DNA from 3 places in the Rhizobium sp. CFBP 13726 genome. Region 1 is predicted to be linked to each of the others. Evidence: predicted binding sites of a transcription regulator. Region 1 holds the regulator's gene; each other region holds the start of a gene.

Region 1 (9,840 bases):
CGACGCTGGAAGTGATCGACATTGCCGGCGTTGCCAAGCTTGCCAATCAGGTCGGCGCCCGTCTGGTGGTCGACAACGTGTTCGCAACGCCGCTCTTCCAGCGGCCGCTGGAACTCGGCGCCCATGTGGTCGTCTATTCCGCCACCAAGCATATCGACGGCCAGGGCCGGAGCCTTGCCGGCGTCATCCTTTCGGACCGCGAATGGGTTCTGGAGCACCTGCAGGACTATTATCGCCATACCGGTCCGGCGATGTCGCCGTTCACCGCATGGACACTGATCAAGGGGCTGGAAACGCTGCCGATCCGTGTTGCCCAGCAGACGTCGAATGCGGCGAAGATCGCCGATTTCCTGGCCGAGCAGAGCAAGGTCGCGAAAGTGATCTATCCCGGTCGCAAAGACCATCCGCAGGCCGATATCATCACCAAGCAGATGACGGGCGGATCGACGCTGGTCTGTTTCGAGCTGAAGGGCGGCAAGGAAGCGGCCTTCAAGCTGCAGAATGCCATGGAGGTGGTCACCATCTCCAACAATCTCGGCGACACCCGCTCGATCATCACGCATCCGGCAACGACGACGCACAAAAACCTCAGCGACGAAGCCCGTACGGAACTGGGAATTTCGCCCGGCACCGTGCGCTTTTCGGCCGGCATCGAGGATGCGGACGACCTGCTGGAAGATTTCGCGCAGGCGCTGAAGCAGATCTGATCGACTTTACGCCGAACGATGGGTAGACCCGGAACGCTCCGGGTTTACCATATCAGTTATCCCTATCATCAAGAACGCGACATTGCCTCAGATGCAAGCCGCGAGAATTCTTGACCTTTCTCCCCCACTGTACGATATCGGCACGATGAGCAATCTTGAGGTGCCAATGTACCGCGCCCGCACCAGAGACATAGACGTCGCCGTCGAGCCCTATTATCTCGAGGAGCAGTCGAGCCCCGAGGACAGTCGTTATGTCTGGGGATACCGGATCGTGATCGAGAACAAGTCCTCGATCAGCGTTACGCTCGTGCATCGCTACTGGAACATCACGGACGAAAACGGGATCGTCGACGAGGTCGACGGACCAGGCGTCGTTGGCGACCAGCCGCGACTGGAGCCCGGCGACAGCTACGAATATTCGTCCGGGTGCCCGCTCGACACGCCATCCGGCGTCATGTTCGGCACCTACGATATGAAGACGGACGAAGGCGAGACTTTCAAAGTCGACATTCCCGCCTTCTCGCTGGATTCACCAGGCGTCGTGCGCGTTCTGAACTGACCCGCAAAGCGGATCAGGCGCTTTCGAATTCTTCCGTCACGAACTTGTAGGTGGTCGAGCAGAACTCGCAGGTTACCGCGATTTCTCCATCTTCCACACTCGCGTGGATTTCTTCCGCAGAGAACCCGTCCAGCACGCCCTTGATCTTGTCGCGCGAGCAGCTGCAGCGGTCGAACACCGTCTGCGGATCATAGACCCGCACGCCGCGCTCGTGGAACAGCCGGAACAGCAGCCGTTCGATCGCCACCTGCGGATCGGTCAGCTCGTCCGTATCGATGGTGCCGACCAGCGTGCTCGCCTCTAACCAGGCATCGTCCTCGACTTCGACGGCATCGCGTTCGTCACCGTCGCCGCCATGCAGGTCGGGCTGGCGCATGCGCTCAGGCGCCTGTGGAAGGAACTGGGCGACAAGTCCGCCAGCGCGCCAGTTGTGGCGCGGGTTGCCGTCCTCGTCGCGGTCGATGAGTTCGGCGACGGCGAGGCGAACCCTGGTCGGGATCTGTTCGGACTGGCGGAAGTAGACGCCGGCCATTTCTTCAAGCGACGAGCCGTCCATCGGAACGATGCCCTGATAGGGCTGCATGCCGCGGCCCTGATCGATCGTCAGCGCAAGAAAGCCATGGCCGAGCAGTTCGGCAGGCGAGATCTTGCCGTTCTCGACGGCTTCGGCCAGTGCATCCTCGTCGTAGCGGGCATAGGCGCGCAATGCATCCGGCGTGGAGAAATCGGCAACAAGCAGGTCGACCGGGCCGTCACCCTTGGTCTGCATGGTGAACTTGCCTTCGAATTTCAGCGAAGTGCCCAGCAGTGCAGTGAGCACGACGGCTTCCGCCAGCAGCCGTGCGACAGGTGCCGGATAATCGTGCCGTCCGAGGATCGCGTTGAGGAGTGGCCCGAGCTGGACCGCACGGCCGCGCACATCGAGGCCATCCACCTGGAAGGGCACGACGCGGTCGTCGCCGGCAAAATCGAGTTCGTTCAGTTCAACAGTCGCTTCCGCCATGAGTTAACTCCTTCGCGCCGGCGCTCTCAGTTCCTCGAACGCTTTTACACAAGCGCCAGCCGCAGCGGAACCGCCGGCCGGGGATTTGAGAACGTTGACGATATCGTGTTGAAGCGCCGCACTCGTTCGGCGGCGCGCTTTGAAAGCCGTCAGATGGTGGCGGCTCTCATCGAATTCAAGTCGGAAGCGCTTTCGATCCTCAGACGATGCCGAAGCACCAGGCAAGGATCGACTTCTGCGCGTGAAGACGGTTTTCCGCCTCGTCGAACACCACCGACTGTGGTCCGTCGATGACCTCGTCGGTGACTTCCTCGCCGCGATGCGCCGGCAGGCAGTGCATGAAGAGCGCGTCCTTGTTTGCCTGATCCATCAGCGCCTTGTTGACCTGATAGGGCTGGAAGATGTTGTGGCCACGCGCCTTGTGCTCCTGGTTCATCGACACCCACGTATCGGTGACGACGACATCAGCGCCGGTGACCGCCCGTTCGGCGTCGTGGCAGAGCATGATCTCGCCGCCATTGTTGCGCGCCCAGTTCAGGAACTTGTCATGCGGCTCGGAGCCCATCGGCACGGCCATGTTCATCTTGTAGCCGAACCGCGCCGAGCCTTCGACGAGCGAGTGCAGCACGTTGTTGCCGTCACCCGTCCAGGCGATGGTCTTGCCTTTGACAGGACCGCGATGCTCCTCGAAGGTCATCAGGTCGGCCATGATCTGGCAGGGATGGGTATCGTCGGTCAGCGCGTTGATAACAGGCACGGTGGCGTGCTCGGCCATTTCCCGCATGCGGTTGTGATCGGTGGTGCGGATCATGATCGCATCGACATAGCGCGACAGGACACGTGCCGTATCGCCGATCGTCTCGGCGCGGCCGAGCTGCATTTCCGTGCCGGACAGGAAGAGCGTCTCGCCGCCGAGCTGGCGCATGCCGACATCGAAGGAGACGCGGGTGCGGGTGGACGGCTTTTCGAAAATCATCGCCAACATCTTGCCGGCGAGCGGCTGGTCTCCCTTGCCGGCCTTGAAGGCCTGCTTGCGGCTTTTCGCGTCGTCGAGAATGGTGCGAAGATCCTCCGGCGAAACCGCCGAAAGATCCAGGAAATGCTTTGGTGATGCCATGCTATCGTCCCCTATCGAGGGGAACCGTCACCGGCACCCCTCATCGCGCTCAGGCTGTTTTCTTGAGTTCTGCCTCGGTCAGCTTTTCCGCTGCCCGTTCGATCCGTGCGAGCCCCTCGCGGGCTTCCTCCGCCGTGATCGTCAACGGCGGCAGAAGGCGCACGACGTTATCGCCAGCAGGTACTGACAGCATTTTCTCATCGCGCATTGCAACGACCAGATCGCCAGCAGGCACCCTTGCCTTGATGCCGAGCATCAGGCCTTCGCCTCTGATATCTTCGATCACGTCAGGGAAACGGTCCTTCAGGCTTGCCAGTCCCTGGCGGAACACGAGCGCGACATCGCGGACATTTTCAAGGAAGCCATCGGCCAGCACGACGTCGAGCACCGCGTTGCCGCAGGCCATGCCGAGCGGATTGCCGCCATAGGTCGTGCCGTGAATGCCGGGCTTCATGCCGGAAGCAGCCTCTGCGGTCGCAAGGCAGGCGCCGAACGGGAAGCCGCCGCCGATGCCCTTGGCAACAGCCATGATATCAGGCGTGATGCCTGTCAGTTCGTGGGCGAAGAAGCGGCCGGTGCGGCCAACCCCGCTCTGCACTTCGTCGAGGATCAGCAGCAGACCCCGGTCGTCGCAGATGCGACGCAGCTCGCGCAGGAATTCCTTGTCCACGACGCGCACGCCGCCCTCGCCCTGGATCGGCTCGATCAGCAGCGCGCCGGTGTTTTCGTTGATCGCAGCATTGAGGGCGTCGAGATCACCGAACGGCACCTGATCGAACCCTGGCGCCTTCGGGCCGAAGCCTTCCATGTATTTTTCCTGACCACCGGCGGCAATCGTCGCGATGGTCCGGCCGTGGAAGGCACCTTCGAAGGTGATGATGTGGAATTTCTCCGGATGACCCTTGGAGAAATGATAGCGACGCGCCGTCTTGATGGCGGTCTCAAGCGCTTCGGCGCCGGAATTGGTAAAGAACACCTTGTCCGCGAAGGTGGCATCCACCAGACGGCGGGCCAGACGCTCCTGCTCCGGGATCTCGTAGAGGTTGGAAAGGTGCCAGACCTTCTCGGCCTGCGACTTCAGCGCGTTTACCAGATGCGGATTGGAATGACCGCAGGAGGTGACGGCAACGCCTGCCCCGAAATCCAGATATCGCTCGCCACCTTCCGTCACAAGCCATACGCCCTCGCCTCGATCAAAGCGCAAAGGTGCCCGGGCAAACGTGTCGTAAAGTGCGGCTTCAGCCATGGCGACATCACTCCTCTGGGTAGGTTCCGACCCCCCTCTCCAGACCTCTCCGGAGACCGGGAATGCGGCCTGAAAAATCAAAAATGCCGCCCACCGGGCGGCGCGGGCACTATCATGGCTAAGTGCCTCCATGTCAACAAAACTTGGTGTTTTATAGGGCTTTCGGGGCATACGCCGCGATGCAACCTGATGCTGTGTTGCGGCATTTCGGTCTGTGACAAAAATGACTCTTGAGGGCAGCAAGTTGGGGAAAACCGCGAAATCGATTCGCGGCGATTCGAGCGACTCTTGCCACGGAGTCAGCCACACACTAGGTTAATCCTCAATTACTAGAACGCATGCGGCGGAACTAGTCACCTCGAAGCATAGATTGCGTGGGTGCGGCGGATTTATTTCGCCGCAGAGGTGAACGGATTCTGTCTGCCAGCAACGTTCAAAGGCGGAGAACGGCATGAACTGGACTGATGAGCGCGTCGAGCGACTTAAAAAACTATGGTCGGAAGGTCTCAGCGCCAGCCAGATTGCAGCCCAACTTGGAGGCGTAAGCCGCAATGCCGTGATCGGCAAAGTGCACCGTCTCAACCTTCCGGGTCGCGCCAAAGCAGGCGGTTCGGCGTCGGCCAATCGCCCGGCATCCAAGCGCCCAGCGCCCGCAGCTCCGCGCGCGCCGAGCTTTGCCGGACGCGACACAGCCCGTCCCGCAGCACGGACGGTGGGTGCAAACGCCCTCAAGGAAGATCAGGACGTCAACGTCGCGGAGCCGGTGAAATACACCGCTTCCGGCAGCGTCGTCGTGCCGATCTCGCGCCGTCTGTCGCTGACGGATCTCACCGAGCGCACATGCAAGTGGCCGGTCGGCGATCCGCTGACGGACGACTTCCATTTCTGCGGTTGCGATGCGCAGGATGCGTCGCCCTATTGCAAATATCACGCGAAGCTTGCCTACCAGCCAGTGCACGAGCGCCGTCGTCCGGCTGCCCGCGCGTCCTGAGTCAGGCGGCTGCGGAAACAAGATCGAAGGCGGGCTCTGGCCCGCCTTTTGCGTTTTCGGCATGGCTGACTTGCGCTGAAAAAACTTGCCTCGCACTCCCTGGGCTCCTATTTCGGCCTCGAGAGAGGACGACCTCCCCCTGAATGGGCATAACGCCGGGACGACCCGGCATGAACCGCACCTAAAGGGGAAGATCATGCGCTCGATAAGAGACCGTATTCGCCACGCCATCAGCTTTGAAATCATCGGGCTTCTGATGATGGTGCCGCTCGGCGCTTTCGTCTTCGACATGCCGGCCGAACATATGGGCATTGTCGGCGTCGTGTCTGCGACGGTCGCGACCGGCTGGAACTACCTCTACAATCTGGGTTTCGACCGCTTTCTGCAGGCGCGACGGGGTACGACGCTGAAGACGCCTGCCTTGCGCATTGCTCATGCGGTGCTGTTCGAAATCGGTCTGCTGGTCGTGCTGATGCCGTTTATCGCGTGGTATCTGCAGATTACCCTTCTCCATGCGCTGACAATGGATATCGCGATCGCGCTGTTCTACGTGGTCTATGCCTATCTCTTCAATCTTGGCTACGACAAGCTGTTCCCGCTGCCGGAATGGAAGACCCAGGAAGCCGCCTGACCATCAGAGTTTCGGACGGTGCAATACGCCAGTCCGATGGAAGCCTGAATGTCTCGGCAAACCCGATCTCTCCGGCGCGCGTGATCCGCAGAGCCCGGGTTTCCTCTCGGCGGCCGATCCAGCCGACGCCAAGAGCGCGGTCCAGCAGCGCCGCACCCATTTGTCCCGCCAGATGCGGCCGTCGCTCGCTCCAATCGAGGCATGTCCGGCAGAGCGGGCGTTTCGAACGGGTCAGCTGTTCGAGATCGATCCCGAAATCACAAAAGAACCGTCTGCCCTCGTCGGTGATCAGGCCGGCTCCATCGCCGAGCAGCATGTAGCCGCTTCCTGTTAGGGCATCGGCGAGCGCGATGGCGAGACGGCCGGCCATGTGATCGTAACAGGTGCGGGCAAGCCGTAACGCTTCGTCTTTCGGGCCGACAGGATGATGGCGCTTCGGCCCATCCGCGGCGACTGCCATCAACGCGTGGATCGCGTGCGCGACTTCCGGAGAGGCAAGTCGGTAATAGCGGTGCCTGCCCTGCTTCTCGACCTCGATCAGGCGAGCCTGCGCCAGTTTGCCGAGATGGCCGCTGGTGGTCTGCGCGGTGACGCCGGCGTGGCGTGCCAGTTCGCCCGCCGTCAGCGCCTGTCCGCCCATCAGCGCGGACAGCATGTTGGCGCGTGCAGCATCGCCGATCAGGCTTGCAACTTCCGCAATCGTATTTCCTGAAACCATATTGGGCATGATCCAGTTCTAGCACCGGAAAACTTTGCCGTCAGCGGTCAACGGTTCGGCCGTCGTCGAAGCATTTCTTTTCCTGGTTCCGCTAAGAGGGGCGGAGATTGCATTCATGGGGACAGGAACTGGAATGGCGGACACCAAAACAAGCATGGCAACGGATCTGTTGCTGCTCCTCACGCTCGCGACGCTTTGGGGCGCGTCCTACACGCTGATCAAAGTCGGTGTGGAGACGATTTCGCCTGTCACCTTTATTGCCGTCAGAACACTGGTCGCCGGGCTCATTCTCGCTGCGGCACTACGCCTTCGCGGATTGAAGCTGCCGACCGACCGGCAGACCTGGAAGCTTTTCACGGTTCAGGCCTGCCTCAACAGCGCGGTCCCCTTCACCCTCATCGCCTGGGCCGAACAGACGACCGATGCGGGCCTTGCCACCATCTTGAGTTCAACGACGCCGATCTTCGCCTTTCTGTTGACGGCGCTGATCACCCGCCATGAAAGCGTCTCTGCGGCCAAGCTGTTTGGAGTTGCCGCAGGCATTGTCGGCATATGCCTGATCGTCGGCATGGAGGCGCTTGCCGGCTCGGGCGAGAGCCTCTGGGCGCAACTCGCCATCGTGGCGGCGACGATCTGCTATGCGGCGGCTGCCATCTTCGGCAAGAATTTTAAAGGATTGGACCCGATGATGCCCGCCGCGGGATCGCTGATTGCAGGGGCGGCCATCCTCATTCCCGTGAGCCTCGTGGTCGATCGGCCCTGGACGCTGACGCCCAGCGCCGATTCCATGCTCGCCCTGTTGGCGCTGGCGGTATTTTCGACGGCGCTGGCCTTCGTCATCTATTTCCGGCTGGTCCAGACGCTCGGCTCCGTCGGCACGACGGCGCAGGCCTATCTGCGGGTGCCGATCGGCGTTGGCATCGGCGTCGTGTTTCTCGGCGAAACGCTTGCCTCGACAGCCTGGCTCGGTCTCGCCTGCGTCGTGACCGGCGTGATTGCCATGACGCTGCCGGCTAGGAGACGCGGTGCTCAGGCTTCCATCGAGTAGCCGGCACCGCGGACCGTGCGGATGACGTCCTGCATGTTGGAAAAGTTGAGCGCCTTCCGGAGGCGCCCTACATGCACGTCGACGGTACGCTCGTCGACATAGATGTCATGGCCCCAGACGCCGTCGAGCAGCTGCGAGCGCGAAAAGACGCGGCTGGGCGACGCCATCAGGAATTCCAGAAGTCTAAACTCTGTCGGCCCGAGGCGAACTTCGCGGCTCTTGCGGTGAACGCGGTGGGTTTCGCGGTCGAGTTCGATGTCGCCGCATTTGAGGACGCTCGACAGCACTTCGGGTCGGGCACGGCGCAGCATCGCCTTGACGCGGGCCATCAGTTCCGGCGTCGAGAAAGGCTTGACCACATAGTCGTCTGCGCCGGTGGCAAGCCCACGAACGCGCTCGCTTTCTTCGCCGCGCGCCGTCAGCATGATGATCGGCAGGCGTTCCGTCTCCGGCCGCATACGCAGGCGACGGCAGAGTTCGATGCCTGAAACGCCCGGCAGCATCCAGTCGAGAATGAGAAGATCCGGAACGCGCTCCTGAAGCCTGATTTCCGCTTCGTCACCGCGAAGCACGGTATCGACCTCGTAACCCTCGGCCTCCAGGTTATACCGAAGGAGGACGCTGAGGGCCTCTTCGTCTTCCACGACTGCGATCTTCGGCTGCATTCCGACTTGCTCCGTCACTCGTCCCGAACCGCACTTAGATCCGCCAGATCCGCTCGCGCTGCTTCAGGTCATTGGTTTTGGCAGTTATCGTCCCGAAACCGGCAGGCGATTTCGGGAGAGCTGCATCATGTCCCGGCGGAGCCGAGCATGTTGGACGTATCGTCCTTCGGACGTTCGCCCTCCGGCTGTGCGCCGGTCGCGATGTAGTAGATGGTCTCGGCGATATTCGTCGCGTGGTCGCCGATGCGCTCGATGTTCTTGGCGCAGAACAGGAGATGGGTGCAGGTGGTGATGTTGCGCGGATCCTCCATCATGTAGGTGAGGAGTTCGCGGAACAGCGAGGTGTACATCGCGTCAATCTCTTCATCGCGCTGGCGGATGATTTCGGCTTTTTCCGCGGAGCGGTTGGCGAAGACATCAAGAACGTCCTTGAGCTGCACCAGCGCCAGTTCGGAAAGATGCTCCAGACCACGGGCGAGCTTGCGCGGGACGCCTGTTCCCTGCACGGCGAGCACGCGCTTGGCGGTGTTCTTACCAAGGTCGCCGACGCGTTCCAGGTCAGCTGCAATGCGCAGCGTGCCGATGATCTCGCGAAGGTCGGCCGCCATCGGCTGACGCTTGGCGATGGTGACGATCGCCTTGTCCTGGATATCGCGCTCGGCGTGGTCGAGAATGACGTCGTCCGAGATGACCTTCTGGGCCAGCGCCGAGTCGGAGTTGACGAGCGCACGCACGGCATCACCGCACATCTGCTCCGCCAGACCGCCCATTTCGGAAATCCGGCGGTTCAGGTATTTCAGTTCCTCGTCATAGGCCGAGAGAATATGGGTCGAAACCATGTGTCTGATCCTTGATGTCTGCAGTTGCGGCTGACGGGTTCTGCGCTCGCATCAGCCGAAGCGGCCCATGATGTAATCCTGGGTGCGCTGGTCATCCGGATTGGTGAACATCTTGTCGGTATCGTTTTCCTCGACCAGGTGGCCGAGATGGAACATCGCCGTGCGCTGCGAAACGCGGGCCGCCTGCTGCATCGAGTGGGTGACGATCACGATCGTGTAGTTGGCGCGCAGTTCGTGGATCAGTTCCTCGACCTTGGCCGTGGCGATGGGGTCGAGTGCCGAGCACGGCTCGTCCATCAGAATGACTTCAGGCGAA
Region 2 (9,840 bases), on a different contig from region 1:
GGTAGCGATTGAGCTCCTGCACGCGGGCAGCAAGCGCCACGTTGAGGCGACGACCAAGATCCGAAATCTGCGCCTGCGAGTTGGCGTCCTTCGTTTCCGACGCCTGCAGTGCCTGTTCGACGGCGGCGATCTGGGCCCGCAGCGCCGCGATCTGCTGGTTGAGAAGCTCGATCTGGCTCATCGCCCGGGCGCTGACCTGCCGCTCGTTGGAGAGTTCACCCGTCAGACTGGTCACGCGGGAATTGGCCGCGTCGCTTGCACCACTGCCCTGGTTGAGAAGCTGCTGCAGCCGCGACCGGTCGCTTTCAGCAACCGCCAGCGACGATTGCAGGTTGGCGAGCTGGTCTTCGATATCCTGATTGTTGCCCTTTTCCAGCGCCAGAAGCTCTGTCAGTTCCGCGATCTGGCTGTTCAGCCGGTTCAGAACCTCGTCGCGACCGGAAATCTCGCGGGTGAGCAGGAACTGCGCCAGCACGAACACCGTCAGTAGGAACATGATCGCCATCAGAAGCGTGGTCAGCGCGTCGACGAAGCCCGGCCAGTAGTCCACGCCGTGCTGGCGGCGACGGTTCTTGCCCAGCGCCATGGTCTACTTGCTCCCGATCTTGTCGGACTGACCGATCTTGTCGGAGAGCCGGTCCAGCGTGCGCCGCAGGGCCTTGGACTCCTCCTGCTGCGCCTCGATCCAGTCGCGCAGCATCTGCTGCTCGTTGCGCATGTTCTTGACCAGCCCCTGAATGCCTTCAGCAAGGTTTGCCATGGCAGCAAGCGACTTCTCGTTCTGCTGGACATCACCGCTGCCGGTTTTGCCCTGAGCCGCCGCAATCTTGCGCAGCTCGTCGGCAAGCGTCTTGAATTCGCCGGAGGAACCAGCTGAAAGCCCCGCCGCCGCAACCGGCGCGTCCGATCCCGTATCGGTCACCGATGAAAGCCAGTTTTCGAGTTCCGTATAAAAGCGGTTCTGCGCACGTCCTGCCTGGAGATCGAGGAAGCCGAGGATCAGCGAGCCTGACAGACCAAGCAACGACGACGAAAACGCCGTGCCCATGCCGGCAAGCGGCTGCGCAAGACCGGTCTTGATCGCCGACAGAATGTCGTTGGAGCCGCCGGCGCCCGGATCGAGCGCACCGATGACGTCGCTGATCGAGCCGATCGTGCCGATCAGGCCCCAGAACGTGCCAAGCAGGCCGAGAAACACCAGGAGCCCGATCAGGTAACGGGACGTATCCCGCGATTCGTCGAGGCGGGTGCCGATCGAATCGAGAATGGAGCGCAAGGTTGCGGTCGAAAGCGCCGTCTTGCGGCGACCACCGATCAGCGAGCGCATCGGCGCCAGAAGTTTCGGCTCGCGGCCCACCTTGTCGACGGTGCCGGCAGCGCGGAACGAGTTGAACCAGCGCACTTCCGGAATGAGGCCGATGACCTGCAGGAAAACCAGGACGATACCGATCAACAGGACGCCGAGGATCAGACCGTTCAGACCCGGGTTGGTCTGGAACGCTTGTGCAGCCTGGCGGTACAGGATCGAGCAGACAAAACCGACGATGATCAGGAAGATCAGCATCGTCCAGAGGAAGGAAGCCGGGTTGGAAAGCTTTTCGGTAAAACGGCGGCGGTTAGCTTCAGTTTCGTCCAGATCGTCCACTGTCGCATTCGCCATAATAAGCCTCGCCTCTGGGTCGCGTCGCGCGGAGGCTAGAGCAAAATTGCGACGAATTGAAGTGTCGCCACGGTGCAAAGACCGGGACAAGCCGAAGTTTTTTCCTCGCCATTTCAAATGACAAGCAGCACTCCGGCCGTCACCGCTTCAGCAATCAGCGCGACGGAACCGGACGATTGGAAACTTCCAGCAGCGCCTTCTGGATCAGCTCGTTGCCGGCAACAATGCTCTTGGTGCCGAACATATCGGTCGAGCCCTTGATGTCGCTGACAAAGCCGCCCGCTTCGCGGATGAGGACGAGGCCGGCAGCGATGTCCCACGGCGAAAGACCGATTTCCCAGTGACCGTCGAAGCGACCGGCAGCGACATAGGCGAGATCAAGTGACGCAGCGCCAAGGCGACGAACGCCCGCCACTTCGCCCATCACGTGGCGCAGTTCGACCAGGAACTTGCCGTGATCGCCGCGGCCGAGATGCGGCACGCCGCAACCAACCACGCAATCGGACAGGACCCGGCGTGCGGCAACGCGAATGCGACGGTCGTTCAGGAAGGCGCCGCCGCCCTTTTCTGCCGTATAGAGTTCGTCGGTGCCAGGGTTGAAGATCACGCCGGCGACGATTTCGCCATTGCGCTCCAGCGCGATCGACACCGCGAACTGCGGAATGCCGTGCAGGAAGTTGGTCGTGCCGTCGAGCGGATCGACGATCCAGCGGTGAGCGCCGTCCGTGCCCTTCTCCTCCTGGCTTTCCTCACCGAGGAAGCCGTAGGTCGGGCGCGCCTTCATCAGCTCGTCATGGACGATCTTTTCCGCCTTGAGATCCGCCTGGGTCACGAAATCGCCCGGTCCCTTGACCGAAACCTGCAGGTTCTGAACTTCGCCGAAATCCCTGGAGAGCGACTTGCCAGCCTTGAGGGCGGCCTGAACCATGACGTTGAGAAGGGCTGAGCGGGCCATGCGGGAAATCCTGATCGTATGGTCCCGAACATGCATCAGCCGGGACGTGTCTGTGGCGAATTGTCTTGATTGGCCGGTTCAAGACCACAAAACCAAGGGAAATTCAAGTCGAAGCCGACAAAGCCCGCGTGAACGGACAAAATGCGACATTGCCCGCCTGCCTGCGATCTGCCAGAACGCCGGCTATCGAGATTTTAGGAGTATCACCGTGAAGATCGCATTGCCATTCGGCATCAGCCTCGGACTTGTGGGCGTGATGACCATGCTGTCGCTGGGTCTGATCTCGGCGCTGCCGGCCGATACCCAGTTGCCGATCCACTTCACCCTGACCGGCACACCGACCAGCACGGCACCGGCCATGATCGCGCTGCTGCTTCTGCCGGCCTGCGCTCTCTTCGTGACAGCCATGTTCGCACTTGGCCCCCGCATGGGCGGCCGTATCAAGGCCTCGCCGGGCATCTACCTGATCGTCTGGCTGGTAACGCTGCTGATCCTGGCGCTTGCCCACGGCTTTATCATCCGCCACGCCCTTTTCACGCTGGCGGCGATGAAGGCGACGGCCTGATCACGTCAATTACTGGCGTCGGAAGCGGTTCGCCGCGTCTATCGCCTGGCGCTGCTGCTCGTCGTTGATGCCGAGGTAGAAATCCTCTAGCGCCGCGTCCTGAAGTCCGGCGCGACGGGAAAGCACATACCACTTGGCGGCCTCGACCGGGTTCGGTCGTGTCCCCAGCGCCTCGATATAGAGATGCGACAGCTTGTTCTGGGCAACCACATTGCCGCGATGGGCCGCAATCCGCAGCCATTCGAAGCCCTTGTCGTAGTTGCGTTCGCCGCCGACGCCGTTGACGAACCAGATGCCCATGTCGAGTTGCGCCGTGTCGAACCCGGCCTTCGCCGCGCGCTCCAGCCAACGGCGAGCCTCGGCCTTCTTCTCCTCGGGCACGCCCTTCATGTTCACGTAGAGCTGGGCCACCGCATATTGGGCATCGGCCACGCCCTGCTTTGCCGCCCGCTCGTAGAAGGGCAGCGCCAGCTTGAAACCTTTGTCGCCAGGATTGTCCGACACCAGGATCTGGCCCCAGTTGAACTGCGCCGATGAATTGCCGGCTTCCGCCGCCTTGCGCATATAGTCGTCGGCCTTCTTTTTGTCGGCGGGCACGTAACGGCCGCTCATCAAAAGAAGCGAATACTGGAACATGGCGGCAGGATCGCCGCGCTCGGCAGCCTGCCCGTACCAGAAGGCCGCGGTCTTTGCGTCGCGGTTGATGCCGAGCCCCTTACTCATCATTTCGGCGACAAGCGTCTGCGACGCCGCATCGCCGGCCGACGCACGCTTCAGTGCGACATCGAGCGCCTTGACGTACAAGCCGCGCTGGAACGCACCATATGCCTCGTCGATCGGGCCCGTATAGGGCTTCTCCGGCGGCAGTGGCGGCAAGGTCACGCCCATGCGCTGATAGAGTTCGACACCGGCGGACGGCACGATGCCATCGGGCTGTGCACCGCGTTCGACGCCCATTGCATCCGGCGCGACCGGTCTCGTCACCACCTGACGCGACTGCGCCGCCGTCGGCCCCTCCTGCTCCACCGCACCGGGTTGCTGCACCTGCGCAATTGCCGGATGCGGCAAGACGGCCGACGCGGAAAGGCTGGCGGCAAGCATCAGGACGGTGGATGAGGCGCGACGAATCGATGGCATGGAGACCATCAAGCCTCAAACCGTGGCGCTTTTTCGTCCAGATCGGCGTTGACCAGTCGAACTGCTTCCTGCGGTCCTTGGGGATGATCGAAGACAGCCAGTCTCAAAGCCACGAATTCCGCTCCGTTTTCGGCAACCTCGAGCGCCGAGGAAATGTCCGTGCCGCCCATGGCGATGCAGGGAATTTCCACCATCGAAGCCCACCATTCCGCAAGCGCGACGTTCTTCGGATGCGCCTCCGGCTTGATGTCGCCATCGAGCTTGCCGAAGAAAATATAGTCGGGGCGGCGCTCGCCCACTTCGAGCGCCGTGTGACGCTCGGATGCACCACCGGCGCCGACGATCATCTTCGGGCTGAATTTCTCGATCGTTTCTTCCAGCTCTTCCATCGAACCGGCCATATGCAGGCCATCTGCCTTGACGCGACCTGCGACGCGGCTGTCTCCGGCGATCAGCGCTGCGGCACCCGCAGCCTGGATCATCGGCACCATGAGTTCGGCGCGGTCCTGGAACGCGGTATCGTCTTCATCGTATTGCGGCAGGATCACCGAGGCGACATCGCCGCCCGCAAGCGCCTTCTCCAACCGGTCCGCCTGCGCTTTCGCATCCGCATCCTGCGGCACGATCAGCACCAGACGGCAACGCTCTTCCTGTTTCTTCATGTTTCTTCCCATGCAGCGAACCGCAACCCGGCGATCCGCACTCGTTTTCTCTTGAATGATTCGATAGACCGGAAGGATTGCGCAATCAACCGCTCATCCCATCTGCCCGCCTCAACGGTGCAAGCCTGAAGTGCCCATGCCAGACATATTTTCCTCCGATACGCTCAGCCTCGCCTTCTTTGCCGCAGCGGTGCCCGCCGTGATGCTGGTCGGGCTTTCCAAGGGCGGCATTGGCGGCGCGATCGGCCTGATGGGCATGCCGCTGATGTCGCTTGCAGTCGACCCGGTCAAAGCGGCGGCGATCTTCCTGCCGATCCTGATCCTGATGGATATCGTGGCGCTTTGGTCCTGGCGCCATTTCAACGACAGAAAAACCCTGCTGATGATCCTGCCGGGCGGTGTCATCGGCATCGCGCTCGGCTGGGCAACATCGGCCTATGTCTCCGACGACGCATTGCGGATCGTCATTGCGGCAGCAACGATCTTCTTCGCCCTCCGCTACTTCTGGCAGGTCTACGGCCCGGCTAAGAACCGTCCGGCCGCCGCACTGCCGCATCGTCCGGCGGCCGCCACGTTCTGGGGCGCGCTGTCGGGCTATGCCAGTTTCGTGGCGCATGCCGGCGGCCCGCCCTTCCAGATCTACGTTCTGCCGATGAAGCTGGATCCTAAGAAATACACCGGGGCCAGCATCCGCTTCTTCGCCATCGTCAACGCCGTCAAGATCATCCCCTATTTCCTTCTCGGCGCATTGGGGGCCGAAAACCTGACGATCTCGGCGACATTGCTGCCGGCAGCCCTGGTCTCGACCATGCTCGGTGCCGCGATCGTCAAGCATCTGAAGTCGGAAGTGTTCTATCCGATGACCTACGCGCTCGCTCTCGTTGCCGGCGTAAAGCTACTGTGGGACGGCCTGCCGATCTGACCGGTCCATCCGAACATCATAAAAAACCCAATTACAATAAGGCCTTCCGCCGGTCGCGAGACACGAAAACGGTTGATGCTTCGTCAAGTTATGCTTAGCTTCAAACTATGACACTCGATCCGTTTTCAGCCATTGCCGATCCGAACCGGCGCCATCTCCTCGAAGAGCTGAGACGCGCGCCGAAAACCGTGAATGAACTTGCACAAGGACTGCCGATCAGCAGGCCGGCCGTCTCGCAGCACCTGAAAGCACTGCTGGACAGCGATCTCGTGACTGTCACACCAGAGGGAACGCGGCGCATCTATGCCGTGAACGGCAGCGGCTTCACCCGGCTCAACCTGTGGCTCGACCAGTTCTGGACGTGAATTCTGGCCGCGACTGTGACGTTACGACCAGAACTGTTGCTTTTAGTCTTGGAATTTATCGTGCCGCTGTGGGCACCCTCTCACGAATGTACGTGAGGCGCGTGGCGCTTTTGATCGCCTAATGACGGGTGTCGGTCTTTAACCGCTCCACCTCGTCTTTGATGCGCAGCTTGCGGCGCTTGAGCTCTGCGATCTCACGATCGTCGGCGGATGGAGATGCGAGAACGGACTGGAGTTCCTCTTCGAGGTCGCCGTGCTTCTTTTCAAGCGATGCGATATGCGCCTGGACGGTCATGTGGCATGTTCCTTCCTTAGGTACCTGCCTTGGCACTCCTCTGAGCCAAGGCTTCAGGTTTGCAACAGAAGTGTGACACGGTTGGTCCGCTTTGTCGAAGGAGAAATCATGGTCTCTCAGCGGCAAATTCGTGGCGTCGGCTAACTTCCAGTTAACGCGGTTTGATGGTAGGAGCTTGCGGATGAAGCCGGGGTTTGCAAAAAGCCGGCGTAAAAAATGGGGACTGAGCATGCGTGATCAGGAACAGGCGGATAACCGGCTGGTACTCGCGAAACTTCGCCAGGAACACGAAGATTACGACGCCGCGATCAATGCCATGATCAAGGTCGGCTGTGAGGCTCTTCGCATCCAGCGCATGAAGAAGAAGAAGCTGGCCATCAAGGACCGGATGACCCAGATCGAAGACCAGATCATTCCCGACATCATCGCTTGAGTTCACCTTAAAGGGCCTGGAATGTCAGAAAGACCCGCAGTCGCCATCATCATGGGCAGCCAGTCCGACTGGGAGACCATGAAGAACGCCGCCGACACGCTTGATACGCTCGACATCGGTTACGAAGCGCGGATCGTCTCGGCACACCGCACGCCGGACCGGATGTACGAATTCGCCAAGAGCGCCCGCGACGAGGGCTTCAAGGTCATAATCGCCGGTGCAGGCGGCGCTGCCCACCTGCCGGGCATGACAGCGGCCCTGACGCCGCTTCCGGTGTTCGGCGTGCCCGTCCAGTCGAAAACGATGAGCGGAACCGACAGCCTCTACTCGATCGTCCAGATGCCAGCCGGAATTCCCGTCGGCACGCTCGCCATCGGCCGTGCCGGCGCGATCAATGCCGCCCTTCTTGCTGCAGCGGTGCTTGCCCTTTCCGACGATGACCTTGCCGACCGGCTCGACGCCTATCGCGCGCACCACACCGCATCGGTCGCCGAATATCCCATCGACGAAGCACCCTGAGAAACATCATGACGATCCGCACCATCGGCATAATCGGCGGCGGCCAGCTCGGCCGCATGCTGGCGATCGCTGCCGCACGCCTGAACTACCGCATCATCATCCTTGAGCCGCAGGCCGACTGCCCGGCCGCCCAGGTCGCGAACGAACAGATCACGGCGGCCTACGACGACAGGGCGGCGCTGGCCGATCTCGCCAGCCGCTGCGACGTCGTGACCTACGAATTTGAAAACGTACCGGTCGAGGCAGCCGAGTTCCTGCAGCAGTCGGTTCCGGTCTACCCGCCGGCCAAGGCCCTGGAAGTGGCGCAGGACAGGATTGTTGAAAAGCAGTTCCTCAACGGCTGCGGCATCGAGACCGCAAGGTTTCACGCGGTCGACAGCCAGTCCGATCTCGAAGCGGCGCTTGCAGACTTCGGCGGCAAGGGTGTCTTGAAGACCCGCCGCATGGGCTACGACGGCAAGGGCCAGCGCGTGTTCCGCTCCAGCGACGACAAGGCCGATGGCGCCTATGCGGACCTCGGCTCGGTGCCGATGGTTCTCGAAAGCTTCGTGCCCTTCGAGCGCGAAATCTCGATCATCGCCGCGCGTGCCAAGGATGGCACGGTCTCCTGCTACGATCCGGCCGAGAACATCCACCGCAACGGCATCCTTCATACCTCCACCCTGCCCGCGACCATTCCAGACACGACCGCGCAGACCGCGCGCAGTGCCGCCGAAAAGCTCCTCGCTGCCCTCGACTATGTCGGCGTGATCGGCATGGAATTCTTTGTGATGGCCGATGGCACCCTGATTGCCAACGAGATCGCACCGCGCGTGCACAATTCCGGTCATTGGACAGAGGCTGCCTGCGTGGTCTCGCAGTTCGAGCAGCATATCCGCGCGGTGGCCGGCGCAAGCCTCGGCGATCCGCGCCGTCATTCCGATTGCGTGATGACCAACCTGATCGGCGACGACATCCTCGACGTGCCCGGCTGGCTCGCGAGGACCGACGTGCTGGTCCACCTCTACGGCAAGACGGAATCCCGTCCGGGCCGGAAAATGGGCCATGTCACGGAGCTGAAGGGGCGGAAAACCCGGTCATAAAGTGCGTCACAAGGTTGACACGCATCCAGCCACGGGTTATCTGCACGCCAACCTGAGCGCGCCCCTCGTCGACAGATAGGCGGCACGCTTTCGATTGATAGAGACAAGCGGCTCTTTGAGCCCACAGACTTCTGGACCAGTACAATGAAGATCAAGAACTCGCTCAAGGCGCTGAAGGCTCGTCATCGCGATAACCGTCTGGTTCGCCGCAAGGGCCGCGTTTACATCATCAACAAGCAGAACCCGCGCTTCAAGGCCCGCCAGGGCTGATTTGCGCTGATATCGACGGGTTGTCCGGGCACGCCTGAGACGATCAAATTGTCGGTAGCGTGAAATTTCGGGTTTGACCTTCGGCGCATGCGGATTACTTTATCCGCATGCGCTATTTTCGTTCAAGCTTCGTGATCCTTGCTGTGTGTGTTGCGGTGCCTGCCTTTGCGCAGACGCTGCCCCAGCCCATGCCGCCATCCCAGCCGATGCCGCCCGCTCCGCCGCTGGAAAGTCCGCAGCAGGGCGTTCCGGAGGCAGCACCGAATGCCGGCCAGCCTCTAAACGCCAGGGTCGACCCACTATTTGCGGCACTGAAACGTGAGCGCAATCCGGAAAAGGCGCGCGGCATCGCCACGCAGATCGCCATGAACATGGGTGAGTCGGGCAGTCCCACAGTCAATCTCCTGATGGGCTGGGCGGCCACGGCCGCCAAGGAAAAGCGCAACGCCGCCGCCCTCGACTTCCTCGACCGCGTCACTCTCATCGATCCCGCCTATGTCGAAGGCTGGAACCGCCGCGCCACAATGCATTACGCGATGGGCGACCAGCGCAAGGCGATGGCCGATATTGCCGAAGTGCTGAAGCGCGAGCCTCGCCATTTCGGCGCTCTGGCCGGTCTTGCCGGAATCCTCACCGAAGCCGGACGGGACAGCCAGGCGCTGAATGCGTGGGAGCGTTATCTCGACATCTACCCCGCCGATCGCGAGGCGCAGGAAGCTGTGACCAAGCTATCCGAAAAGATCGCCGGCAACCGAACCTGATGGGCCGCCATGGGGATTGTACCTCTCATCTTGTCTCTCATCGCATTCGGCTTCGGCTTCACGGCCTGGAAGGCGAAAGCGATCGAGGCCAACCTTCCGAACGACGGTGAACTCACCGATCTCGGCGATATCCGTATCAACGCCCTTCATGTCGCAGCCCCAGCCGAGAGCGACCTTCCCCCCATCGTCTTCATCCACGGCGCCAGCGGCAATC
Region 3 (9,840 bases), on a different contig from region 1:
CCAGAATGCCGCCGACGATAAGAACGGTTCCGATGCAGAGCCGCGCCACGCGCGAGCGCGGCATCGGAATGGACCGCCCTGCGATGAAGAGACGACCCTGCCCCGGATCCATTCCAAACCGCCTGCCTTGAGGTTTTTCCACCACGTATACGGCTCCAACTAAACGCTTTTTTGTAGGGGCGAGATGGGGATGCATGGGGATAAAACAAGCCGGACCTAATTTTTTTGAAAAAACCGCTTGGCAAATGCGTGAAGCATTTGTATTACCCCGCTCACACCGCAAGCGCGGTTGTTCCCTGGTAGCTCAGCGGTAGAGCATTCGACTGTTAATCGACAGGTCGCCGGTTCGAATCCGGCCCGGGGAGCCAAATTCTGCGATGAGCGCCTGTTTTTGTTGATCCGTATCCGAAGACAGGCGCTTTTCCACTTCCCGAATTTTGACAAAGCGAAAAAGCAACTTGATATCGCGAGCGGTTTCGCGTTCGGGAATGTGTAACGCTGTTGCGTGCAGTTCCACAGCTAAAGAAGCAAGCCGGTCGCGATCCGCCAAGTTGCAACGTGAGTCTTCTGTTTGCTCGCGCTCATCTCAAAGTCGTCTTCACTTCTGATCCGAGGGTGCGGGCGTGCCGGGAAGCGCGTTTTCGCGGGATGGGGCAGCCGGCGTATCGTAATGCGTGCCCTGCGGATCGGGCGGCACACTGTTGGCGGTCGGAGCCTGCGTGACGCCGATGCTAACCGCGACGCCGACGGCGATCGCAACGGCCAAGCCGGCCAACGGAATCAGAGAGCGATGTCGGCTCTCCTTGTAGGAACCGTACGCAAGTGCGAGCCCAAGCATTGCTGCTCCGCCTGCGACGACGATAAACCACATGTAATTAGCCATTATTTTTCCTCCTGAAACCAGAACATGCGTATCTGGCCGAAGTTCCGCGTCCAGCGGAGACGCCTGAACCGGCGCGACTGTTGCCGGCAGATGCCGCGGACGTCGCGAGTGGCGACAGTTGTTCTCGTGCCTTGAAATGAGCAGACAGGCTAATTCGATCGCGTTCCTTGAGGCGGTGTCACGACGACCCGTCCCTGGGCACAGTGCCCGGCGATGCCGGCCCTTAAATGCCCCCACACATCCGAACCCGGAAAATCCGCTTGTCCTAATGGAACATTGCGCTAGGCTGGAGGTAGAGGACAGTTGACTTAGGGAGGAGACAACTATGCCGCAGCCGAACTGGCAAAAACCGGTCAAAGTCGCGTTTGGGAATCTTGGGACCGAGGTAATCAATGGGCCATCCGAGGCCCTCATCCTGCTACTGGACCACTGGCCGGATCTTCGGGGTCCGCATTTCGTGCGGGCGCGCAGTGCCTGCCGGGCTGCCCTCGACGGCCGTCGTTCGCCGGAGGACGCGCGACAGTTTTTCGAGCAGGCCGTGAGCGAAGCGCAAATGCACGTAAACTGATTGGTCTGACTGCTGCGTCTTCAGTTCTGGCCGATTGACGAATGGTTGGCAGCGGACCAACCATTCGATGACAGTGTTCGGCTTTAAAGTCCGATCATATCGCCCATGAGCTGGATCGGCGATCCGCTGAGAGCGATCGGTGCAAACAGGACGGAAAAGCAGACGCACGGCCCCGAATCACCAACGATCGGCCGGTGATCGAGCGTCTCGTCAGCGACCGATATGTCGCCCTGCGTGAAGTTTCCGCGGTGATCGTGGAATTCGCCTTCGATCACCAGCGTGAGTTCAAGACCGTTGTGGCCATGGTTTGGAAGTGCCCTCCCAGGACGGGCCCAGAGGAGACTTGCTTCCACGTCGGGCGACCGTTCGATAACATGCTCGCGCAGTCCCGGCAGCTTGCGCCGCCACGGAATAGAGGTCAGGTCTTTCCCCGTATAATCCCGCAACAGGGCCGGCAACTGGGAACCTTGCTCCCGTGGCAACACGCTCCATTCCGGCGGGTCCGATCTGACAATATCGCTGATGGCCCTGTCTCGAAATTCACGGGACAACGTCTCATCGCAGGTCATGTCTTCCAACCCATCGCCGGCCAGTCGCTGAAGGGCATCGACAAGCTGGGCATTGGGTTTCTGCATCTGCAGATGGGAACCTAACAAGACGTGGGCTGCCTTTGGCAGAGAGCCGGCTACGTATTGCGAGATCAGAAAATCGACTCTCTCAATATTCAGATGCATAAACTAAGCCACAATCGTTGGCGTGAACGAAATTCAGTTCTCAAAATCAATGCCATCAGGTCGAATCGTCTGAAACCAAAACCGAGCGCTCCACTCTGCGTAGTGCAGGGCGAAGGATGTATTATACAGTTGCATCCGAGCCATGTCGATAAACCTGCCGGTATTGTCCGGTAGATGACAGTCCTCGGTATGCGGGGGCGATCACATCGCGCGCGATGCGCGGAAAGGATTTTCTTGGCGCGGATGCCTTGCCCGCCGAATGCAGCCTGATTACATGATCCTTGAAAAAGAAGGCATTTCCCATGGCAATACAATCTTCTGTTCTCGACCTCATCGGCAATACGCCGCTCATCAGGCTGGCGGCTGCATCCGTTGCAACCGGATGCGAGATTCTCGGCAAGGCCGAATTTCTCAATCCCGGTCAGTCGGTCAAGGATCGCGCAGCGCTCTATATCATTAGAGATGCCGAGAAGAAGGGGCTTCTGAAGCCGGGCGGAGTGATCGTCGAAGGGACCGCCGGCAATACCGGTATTGGTCTGACCCTGGTCGCAAAGGCATTGGGGTATCGAACCGTCATCGTCATTCCGGAGACCCAGAGCCAGGAGAAGAAGGACGCGCTGAGACTGATGGGCGCCGAGCTCGTGGAAGTACCAGCCGTTCCCTACAAGAACCCGAACAACTATGTGAAGGTTTCCGGTCGCCTTGCCGAGCAGCTTGCCAAGACGGAACCTGCGGGCGCGATCTGGGCAAACCAGTTCGACAATGTTGCCAACCGGCAGGCCCATATCGAGATGACGGGCCCCGAGATCTTCGAACAGACGGGCGGCAAGGTGGACGGCTTCGTCTGCGCAGTCGGCTCCGGCGGTACGCTGGTCGGTACAGCCATGGCGTTGCGGGCGCTTAAGCCCGGCGTCAAGATCGGCATAGCGGATCCGGAAGGCGCCGCACTCTACGAATTTTATGCGCACGGCGAGATGAAATCCGAGGGAAGTTCGATCACCGAGGGCATCGGTCAGGGACGTATCACCGCCAATCTCGAAGGGTTTGCGCCTGACTTTTCCTATCGCATTTCGGACGCTGAAGCGCTGCCGATCGTGTTCGATCTGATCGAGAACGAGGGGCTTTGCCTTGGCGGCTCTTCCGGCATCAACATCGCTGGCGCGATGCGCCTCGCGAAGGATCTCGGTCCCGGCCATACGATCGTGACGATCCTTTGCGACTACGGCAACCGCTATCAGTCCAAACTTTTCAACCCGGATTTTCTGCAGTCCAAGGGCCTGCCGGTTCCGGGCTGGCTCACGAAGAAGACCAAGATCGATATTCCGTTCGAAACCGTCTGAAACCGACCGCAGAGAACAGAACCGATGGCAACCGAACTCCTCTATCGCGACGACTTCTATCTCTCGACACTGGAGGCGGTTGTTACCGCGATCCATGAGGATGGCGGCATCGAATTCGACCGCACCTGCTTCTATGCGACATCTGGGGGGCAACCTGGTGATACCGGCAGTCTGGAGCGCGCCGACGGAACCAGGATCAAGCTTGGCCAGACACGGCACGGCGAGACGAAGGACATCGTCGTCCACGTTCCACTCGAAGGCGAGCCGCGGCCGACGGTCGGCGAAACTGTTGTCATGCATGTCGACTGGGACAGACGGCACAAGCTGATGCGAATGCATACGGCCTGCCATCTGCTGTCGGTCGTCTGCTCCTACCCGATCACCGGTGCCGCAGTCGGCGAAGACGAATCGCGTGTCGATTTCGACATGACGGCCGTGATCGACAAGGACGAGGTGACCGCCGGCTTGATGGATCTCGTCACGCAGAACCATCCGGTCTACCTGCAATGGATCACCGACGCGGAACTGGCGGCCAACCCTGGCATCGTCAAATCGAAGAACGTCCGGCCGCCGGTCGGGCTCGGGCGCGTCAGCCTTGTCTGCATCGGCGAGGATTCGAGCGTTGACAGCCAGCCGTGCGGCGGCACACATGTTGCAAACACCGGGGAAGTGGGCGCTATCCACATTTCCAAAATCGAGAAAAAGGGCAAGGAAAACCGTCGCTTCCGGATCCGGTTCGGCGATATCGCCGCGGATGCCTGAAGACACTCGTTTGTCCGAACCGGTTTCTCACCGAATACCGCGTTTTATCAAGGTAGGAGTTTTGACATGAGCGACACCAGCCGTTTCGTCGTTTCGTCCGAGTGGCTCGAAAACGAGCTCGGAAGCCCGGATTTGAGAATCGTCGACGCCTCCTTCTACTTGCCTGCCCACAACCGCGATGCAGATGCCGAATATGCGGCAGGGCATATTCCCGGTGCCGTGCGTTTCGATCACGACAAAGTCGCGGATCATTCCACCGGCCTCCCACATATGGTGCCCTCGCCCGATGTGTTTGCCGATGCTGTCGGCAAGCTCGGCATCAGCGAGAATGACCGCATCGTCATCTATGACGGTCCGGGCATCTTTTCTTCGCCGCGTGGCTGGTGGCTGTTCCGCATCATGGGTGCGAAACAGGTGTTTATCCTGGACGGTGGCCTCGATGGCTGGAAGGCGGAAGGGCGCGCGCTCGAAACCGAAATCCCCTCGCCGGTTGCGTCCAATTTCGATTCGGAGCTTCGCCTCGACAAGGTCATCGACTACCATCAGATGATGTCGTTCGTCAGCGATCGTACAAGCCAGATCGCCGATGCACGGCCGGCCGGACGCTTTACCGGCACAGAGCCGGAACCCCGCGCTGGCATGCGCTCCGGTCACATGCCGGGTGCCGTCAACGCTCCCTCCAGCAGCTTTTCGACAAACGGCAAGCTGAAGACGATACCCGAACTGCGCCAGGCTATTGAAGCCGCGGGAATCGATTTGGGGCGCCCGGTCGTGACGAGCTGCGGTTCGGGCATTACCGCTGCGATCATCACGCTTGCGCTGGAATCGCTCGGGCATGAGGACAACGCGCTTTATGACGGGTCTTGGACGGAATGGGGCGGACGCTCGGACACGCCGATCGAGACAGGACCGGCTAAGCCTACCCCTGCAATCTCGTCGCAGGCGTAACGATGGCGAAAAAGCCCGTACCGCTGAAGGCGCGCGTCACCGTTCTGGAAATGACGGCCGCGCCCAAGACAAGCATATCGATTCCGGCCAACATTCAAACCGCCATCATACGCGCTACCGAAGTGCCGTTGCATTTCTACCGGTACCTATACCGGCAAGTCGGCAAACGCTGGCACTGGTACGATAGGCTGCGGCTGTCCGACGCCGAGCTTGCGGCCGCGATCCACAACCCGCGCTGTTCGATCACGATCCTTCTAGTCGACGGATCGCCAGCCGGCTTCTACGAGCTGAACTCTACTGACGACAACGTCGTAGAGCTGTCCTATTTCGGCCTGTTCGAACGGGCCCTCGGGCTCGGCATCGGCAAGTGGTTCCTGACGCAGGCTCTTTATTCTGCGTGGCAGAACAACCCGGAGAAGGTCACCGTCACCACCAATTCGCTCGACCATCCCCGAGCGCTGCAGCTCTACCAGATGATGGGTTTTTCGCCCGTCTCGACATACGAGGCCGAGATCGTGCCGATGACCAGCGCGGAACTGGTAAAGGTGCTGGACAGCTAGCTCGCGCAAGGATCGGGTGGCGCTTCAAAGCCCGACGGGTCATCTCCTATATATAGAAAAGGAGACGACCATGCCAATCTTCAACGCGATCCCGGGTGACCACGCAGAGCATCTATGGAACGGAGGCAGCGATTCCTACGGACACCAGCCGGAGACCATGATCTCGGATGGTCCCGGATATCCCTGCCGCCATTGTCTCAGGAATATCGACGCGGGCGAAAGCCTGTTCGTTCTTGCCTATCGACCGTTTCCGACAACGCAGCCCTATGCCGAAACCGGTCCCATCTTCCTGCATAAGACGCCCTGCCCACGGTTTATCGCGGAAGAGGTTCTACCGCCAATTCTGGTCAGTCCCGATTACATCGTCCGGGGTTATGCAGAAGATAACAGGATCGTCTATGGCACGGGTGCGGTGACCCCGACGTCCGAAATCATGCGGCGCGCCGAAGACCTGCTTCAACGCGCCGATATCGCCTATGTCCACGTTCGTTCGGCCCGCAACAACTGTTTCCAGTGCCGGATTGACGCGGCTTAGCAGGAGCCCCTTATGCCTGCGGGTCTCCGCCGTCCCGCTCCAGCTTTTCGGCAAAATCGAGGAGCTGCCGCACGAGATCGCCCGCAGCCTTGTCGTTTTGTTCGATCCTGCGAGCCGACACTTCTCTCAGGTTGAGAAGCGCCGCTTCCACACTGCGCGGCAGAGCCGGGCCGCGGTCATGATGTGGCCCCCTGTCGTGATCGCGGTGGTGTTCGTGCCGTTCCTGCTTCTGCTTGATCTTTTCAGCCAGCTCGGACAAGCGCTCGAGGATGGTCGTTGCGAAACTGCGGTTCTCATCGAGGTGCGCACGGCCCTCGTCAGTGATGGTGTAACGCTTCTTGTTGCCATCCGCTTCAGCCGTCACGTAACCGGCTTCTTCAAGATAGGTCAGCGTCGGATAGATGACGCCGGGGCTGGGTGCGTAGAAACCATACGTCATATCTTCGATATGTTTTATGATCTCGTAGCCGTGGCGGGCTTCTTTCTCGATCAAGGCCAGGACGACCAGTCTGAGATCGCCCTGCATCAGAAAGCGACCGATACGACCCTCGCCATCATCGCCGAAGCCACGACCACCGCCCGGCCCGCCTTTTCCGCCAAAGCCCCTACCCGCAAAGCCTTTGCTGAACGGACCGCCCCGTATGGTGAACAGTCCCTCGAAGCCCGAGCGATCGGCGTTGCAGCTTCTGTGGGCTTCAAATCGTTGAAACATCTTACTCTCCTTTAGAGTATCTTTCGATATATCTAAAACTAGCACATTTTCGCAACGCTGCAAGCTGCCAGATATATCTAAGTCATATCCTTTTGGTTTTTGTGGCGGATTTTTTTCGAGCTATCTGCGGCGCGCGGTGCGGCCGATCCGGATTGACCGTCGCGTCATTACCCGGCAGTCACCGAACTTTCGCCGACCGTCATTTAAGGGATGCGTCCTTGGGCTATTGTGCCTAAGCTCGCCTCCATCAGTGATCCGGAGGGAGATATTAGATGTCGCTTTTTACCAAAGACCTTTTCGAAAATCATGCGGTCTCGCGCCGATCCCTTCTCGGTGGCATTGCGGCCACATCGGCGCTGGTCATGCTCCACCCGTTTGCGGCACGCGCGGCCGCCAACCAGGCGCATCTGCGGCTGATGGAGACGACAGACATCCACGTGCATGTCTTCCCTTATGATTATTATGCCGACAAGCCGAACGACACACTTGGACTGGCCCGTACCGCCTCGATCATCGATTCGATTCGAGCCGAAGCCGGAAATTCGATGCTGATCGACAACGGTGACTTCCTGCAGGGTAATCCGCTCGGGGACTACATCGCCTATGAGCGTGGCATGAAGGAGGGCGACAAGCATCCTGTGATCACTGCGATGAACGTGCTGGGATATGACGTCGGCACGCTTGGAAACCACGAATTCAACTACGGCCTCGATTTCCTGTTCAAGGTTCTTGCAGGATCCGGCTTTCCGCATGTCTGCGCCAACCTGACCAAGGGCCAGCTTGCCTCCAACGCCAAAGACGACGATCTCTTCTTCAAACCCTACGTGATCATCGAAAAGCAGATCCGCGACGGTTCCGGCCAGTCGACCCCGATCAAGGTCGGCTTCATCGGCTTCGTGCCGCCACAGATCATGACCTGGGATAGCAAGAATCTTGAGGGCAAGGCGCAGACGCGCGATATCGTCGATGCTGCCAAGGCCTGGGTGCCCGTCATGAAGGAGGAAGGCGCCGACATCGTCATCGCCCTCTCCCATTCCGGCATCGATGGTTCCGGCCAGAGCGATCGGATGGAAAACGCGTCTCTTTATCTCGCAGGGATCGAGGGTATCGATGCGATCTTCACCGGCCACCAGCATCTGGTCTTCCCGGGTCCAAAGGATTTCGAGGGCATTGCCGGCGCTGATGCCAAGAAAGGCACGCTGATGGGCAAGCCCGCCGTCATGGCCGGGTTCTGGGGCTCCCATATGGGTCTGATCGACCTGTTGATCGAAAAGGATGGCAGCGGCTGGAAGATCGTCGATTCCACCTCGGAAGTCAGACCGATCTATCACCGCGACGAAAATCGCAAGATCGTTGCCGACGTCAAGGACAAGCCTGAGGTCACCGCGGCCATCAAGCCGGAACACGAGGCGACGCTTGCCTATATTCGCCGTCCGGTCGGCAAGACATCCGCGCCGCTCTATTCCTACTTCGCGCTGGTCGCGGATGATCCATCGGTGCAGATCGTTTCGAATGCGCAGACCTGGTACATCAAGGACATGCTGAAGGATGGCGAGTACAAGGACCTCCCGGTGCTGTCCGCCGCTGCTCCCTTCAAGGCCGGCGGTCGCGGCGGTGCGGATTACTTCACCGACGTCCCGACCGGCGACATCGCCATCAAGAATGTCGCGGATCTCTATCTCTATCCCAACACGGTTCAGGCCGTGCTGATATCGGGCGCGCAGGTCAAGAACTGGCTGGAAATGTCGGCTGGCATGTTCAACCAGGTCAAGCCGGGATCAAAGGATGTTCCGCTGCTCAACGCCGGTTTCCCGTCCTACAATTTCGACGTGATCGATGGCGTGACCTACCAGATCGACCTGTCCCAGCCGTCGCGCTTCGACAAGGACGGAAAGGTACTGGACGAGAATGCTCACCGTATCGTCGACCTGATGTTTGACGGCAAGCCGATCGATCCTGCACAGAAGTTTGTCGTCGTCACCAATAACTACCGTGCCGGCGGTGGCGGCAAGTTTCCGGAGATCGCCAGCGACAAGGTCATTTTCGTCGCACCCGACACCAACCGCGACGTCGTTGTTCGCTACATCATCGATCAAGGGACGATCAATCCTTCGGCCGACGACAACTGGTCGTTCAAGGCGCAGCCCGGATCCACGGCCCTGTTCGAGACCGGACCCAAGGCGCGCCAGTTTGCCGGCAGTCTGAAGGGGACGAAGATCGAGGATGCAGGCGACGGCGAGAACGGTTTCGCGAAGTTCAGACTGGTTCTCTGAGGCGTCCCATCCAGTCGTCCGGCCGAGGACCCGCGTTATTCGGCAGCCTGCCAATACGTCCTTTCCGGCTCCTGCTTCAGGAGTTCGGGAAGGTCATCATGGTTTGGACATGAGGACAGCTTGGCTGCAAACGATTCGATCAACCACTGTCCCGCGGGTCCGGGCGGATTGGATGCCTTTCGCAAGGCGTAGATCGGATATTGCCCCTGCTCGTACGCGTCGATATCCAACGCGACCAGATCGCCGTTGCGGATGTCATCGAGCACCAGGGAGGCTGGAAGCCCACCCCAACCAAGCCCACCCTTGATCAGCTGATACTTGGTGGCGATGTCGCTGATGCGCCAGATCTTGTAGGACAAGACATTGAAGTTACGCCCTGCGGTAAGCCCTGACGCGTCGGTCACGACCAGTTGCGTCTCGTCGCGCACATCGGCAAGGGTGAGTGTGCGGTTGAGCTCCACCAATGGATGATCCGGCGCTGCGACCGGCAAGAGGTAGGAATGACCGATCCTTTCGGCAACCAGC

The links. Region 1 encodes PhoB, which activates phosphate uptake and scavenging genes when phosphate is short. Its sites were predicted from a motif close to TGTCATNNANCTGTCAT; they were not measured.
Region 2: IFT66_RS10940 (YdcH family protein) is a predicted target of PhoB. The motif match lies at 6,623-6,639, and genes of this name have one in related genera.
Region 3: IFT66_RS03770 (bifunctional 2',3'-cyclic-nucleotide 2'-phosphodiesterase/3'-nucleotidase) is a predicted target of PhoB. The motif match lies at 7,219-7,235, and genes of this name have one in related genera.

What each region holds. Positions count from the first base shown of each region.
Region 1 covers NZ_JACYUU010000003.1:376,917-386,756, reverse strand. Annotated here, with positions in the region: gene IFT66_RS15925 (O-succinylhomoserine sulfhydrylase) at 1-707, shown strand, start outside; gene apaG (Co2+/Mg2+ efflux protein ApaG) at 874-1,266, shown strand; gene IFT66_RS15915 (Hsp33 family molecular chaperone) at 1,280-2,269, opposite strand; gene argF (ornithine carbamoyltransferase) at 2,469-3,386, opposite strand; gene IFT66_RS15905 (aspartate aminotransferase family protein) at 3,436-4,632, opposite strand; gene IFT66_RS15900 (GcrA family cell cycle regulator) at 5,084-5,623, shown strand; gene IFT66_RS15895 (PACE efflux transporter) at 5,820-6,254, shown strand; gene IFT66_RS15890 (ArsR/SmtB family transcription factor) at 6,193-6,981, opposite strand; gene IFT66_RS15885 (DMT family transporter) at 7,106-8,020, shown strand; gene phoB (phosphate regulon transcriptional regulator PhoB) at 8,002-8,685, opposite strand; gene phoU (phosphate signaling complex protein PhoU) at 8,811-9,524, opposite strand; gene pstB (phosphate ABC transporter ATP-binding protein PstB) at 9,576-9,840, opposite strand, start outside.
Region 2 covers NZ_JACYUU010000002.1:755,970-765,809, forward strand. Annotated here, with positions in the region: gene IFT66_RS10900 (peptidoglycan -binding protein) at 1-586, opposite strand, end outside; gene IFT66_RS10905 (flagellar motor protein MotA) at 590-1,660, opposite strand; gene IFT66_RS10910 (inositol monophosphatase family protein) at 1,815-2,615, opposite strand; gene IFT66_RS10915 (hypothetical protein) at 2,824-3,180, shown strand; gene IFT66_RS10920 (tetratricopeptide repeat protein) at 3,190-4,317, opposite strand; gene IFT66_RS10925 (thiamine phosphate synthase) at 4,326-4,979, opposite strand; gene IFT66_RS10930 (sulfite exporter TauE/SafE family protein) at 5,116-5,901, shown strand; gene IFT66_RS10935 (ArsR/SmtB family transcription factor) at 6,009-6,266, shown strand; gene IFT66_RS10940 (YdcH family protein) at 6,385-6,561, opposite strand; gene IFT66_RS10945 (YdcH family protein) at 6,791-6,994, shown strand; gene purE (5-(carboxyamino)imidazole ribonucleotide mutase) at 7,016-7,513, shown strand; gene IFT66_RS10955 (5-(carboxyamino)imidazole ribonucleotide synthase) at 7,522-8,595, shown strand; gene ykgO (type B 50S ribosomal protein L36) at 8,740-8,865, shown strand; gene IFT66_RS10965 (tetratricopeptide repeat protein) at 8,973-9,626, shown strand; gene IFT66_RS10970 (alpha/beta fold hydrolase) at 9,636-9,840, shown strand, end outside.
Region 3 covers NZ_JACYUU010000001.1:769,427-779,266, reverse strand. Annotated here, with positions in the region: gene IFT66_RS03825 (PGPGW domain-containing protein) at 1-112, opposite strand, end outside; tRNA gene IFT66_RS03820 (tRNA-Asn) at 294-368, shown strand; gene IFT66_RS03815 (hypothetical protein) at 599-883, opposite strand; gene IFT66_RS03810 (DUF982 domain-containing protein) at 1,209-1,451, shown strand; gene IFT66_RS03805 (cupin domain-containing protein) at 1,535-2,086, opposite strand; gene IFT66_RS03800 (cysteine synthase A) at 2,488-3,525, shown strand; gene IFT66_RS03795 (alanyl-tRNA editing protein) at 3,550-4,287, shown strand; gene sseA (3-mercaptopyruvate sulfurtransferase) at 4,354-5,235, shown strand; gene IFT66_RS03785 (GNAT family N-acetyltransferase) at 5,238-5,795, shown strand; gene IFT66_RS03780 (DUF1203 domain-containing protein) at 5,866-6,330, shown strand; gene IFT66_RS03775 (PadR family transcriptional regulator) at 6,341-7,042, opposite strand; gene IFT66_RS03770 (bifunctional 2',3'-cyclic-nucleotide 2'-phosphodiesterase/3'-nucleotidase) at 7,315-9,315, shown strand; gene IFT66_RS03765 (LysR family transcriptional regulator) at 9,351-9,840, opposite strand, start outside.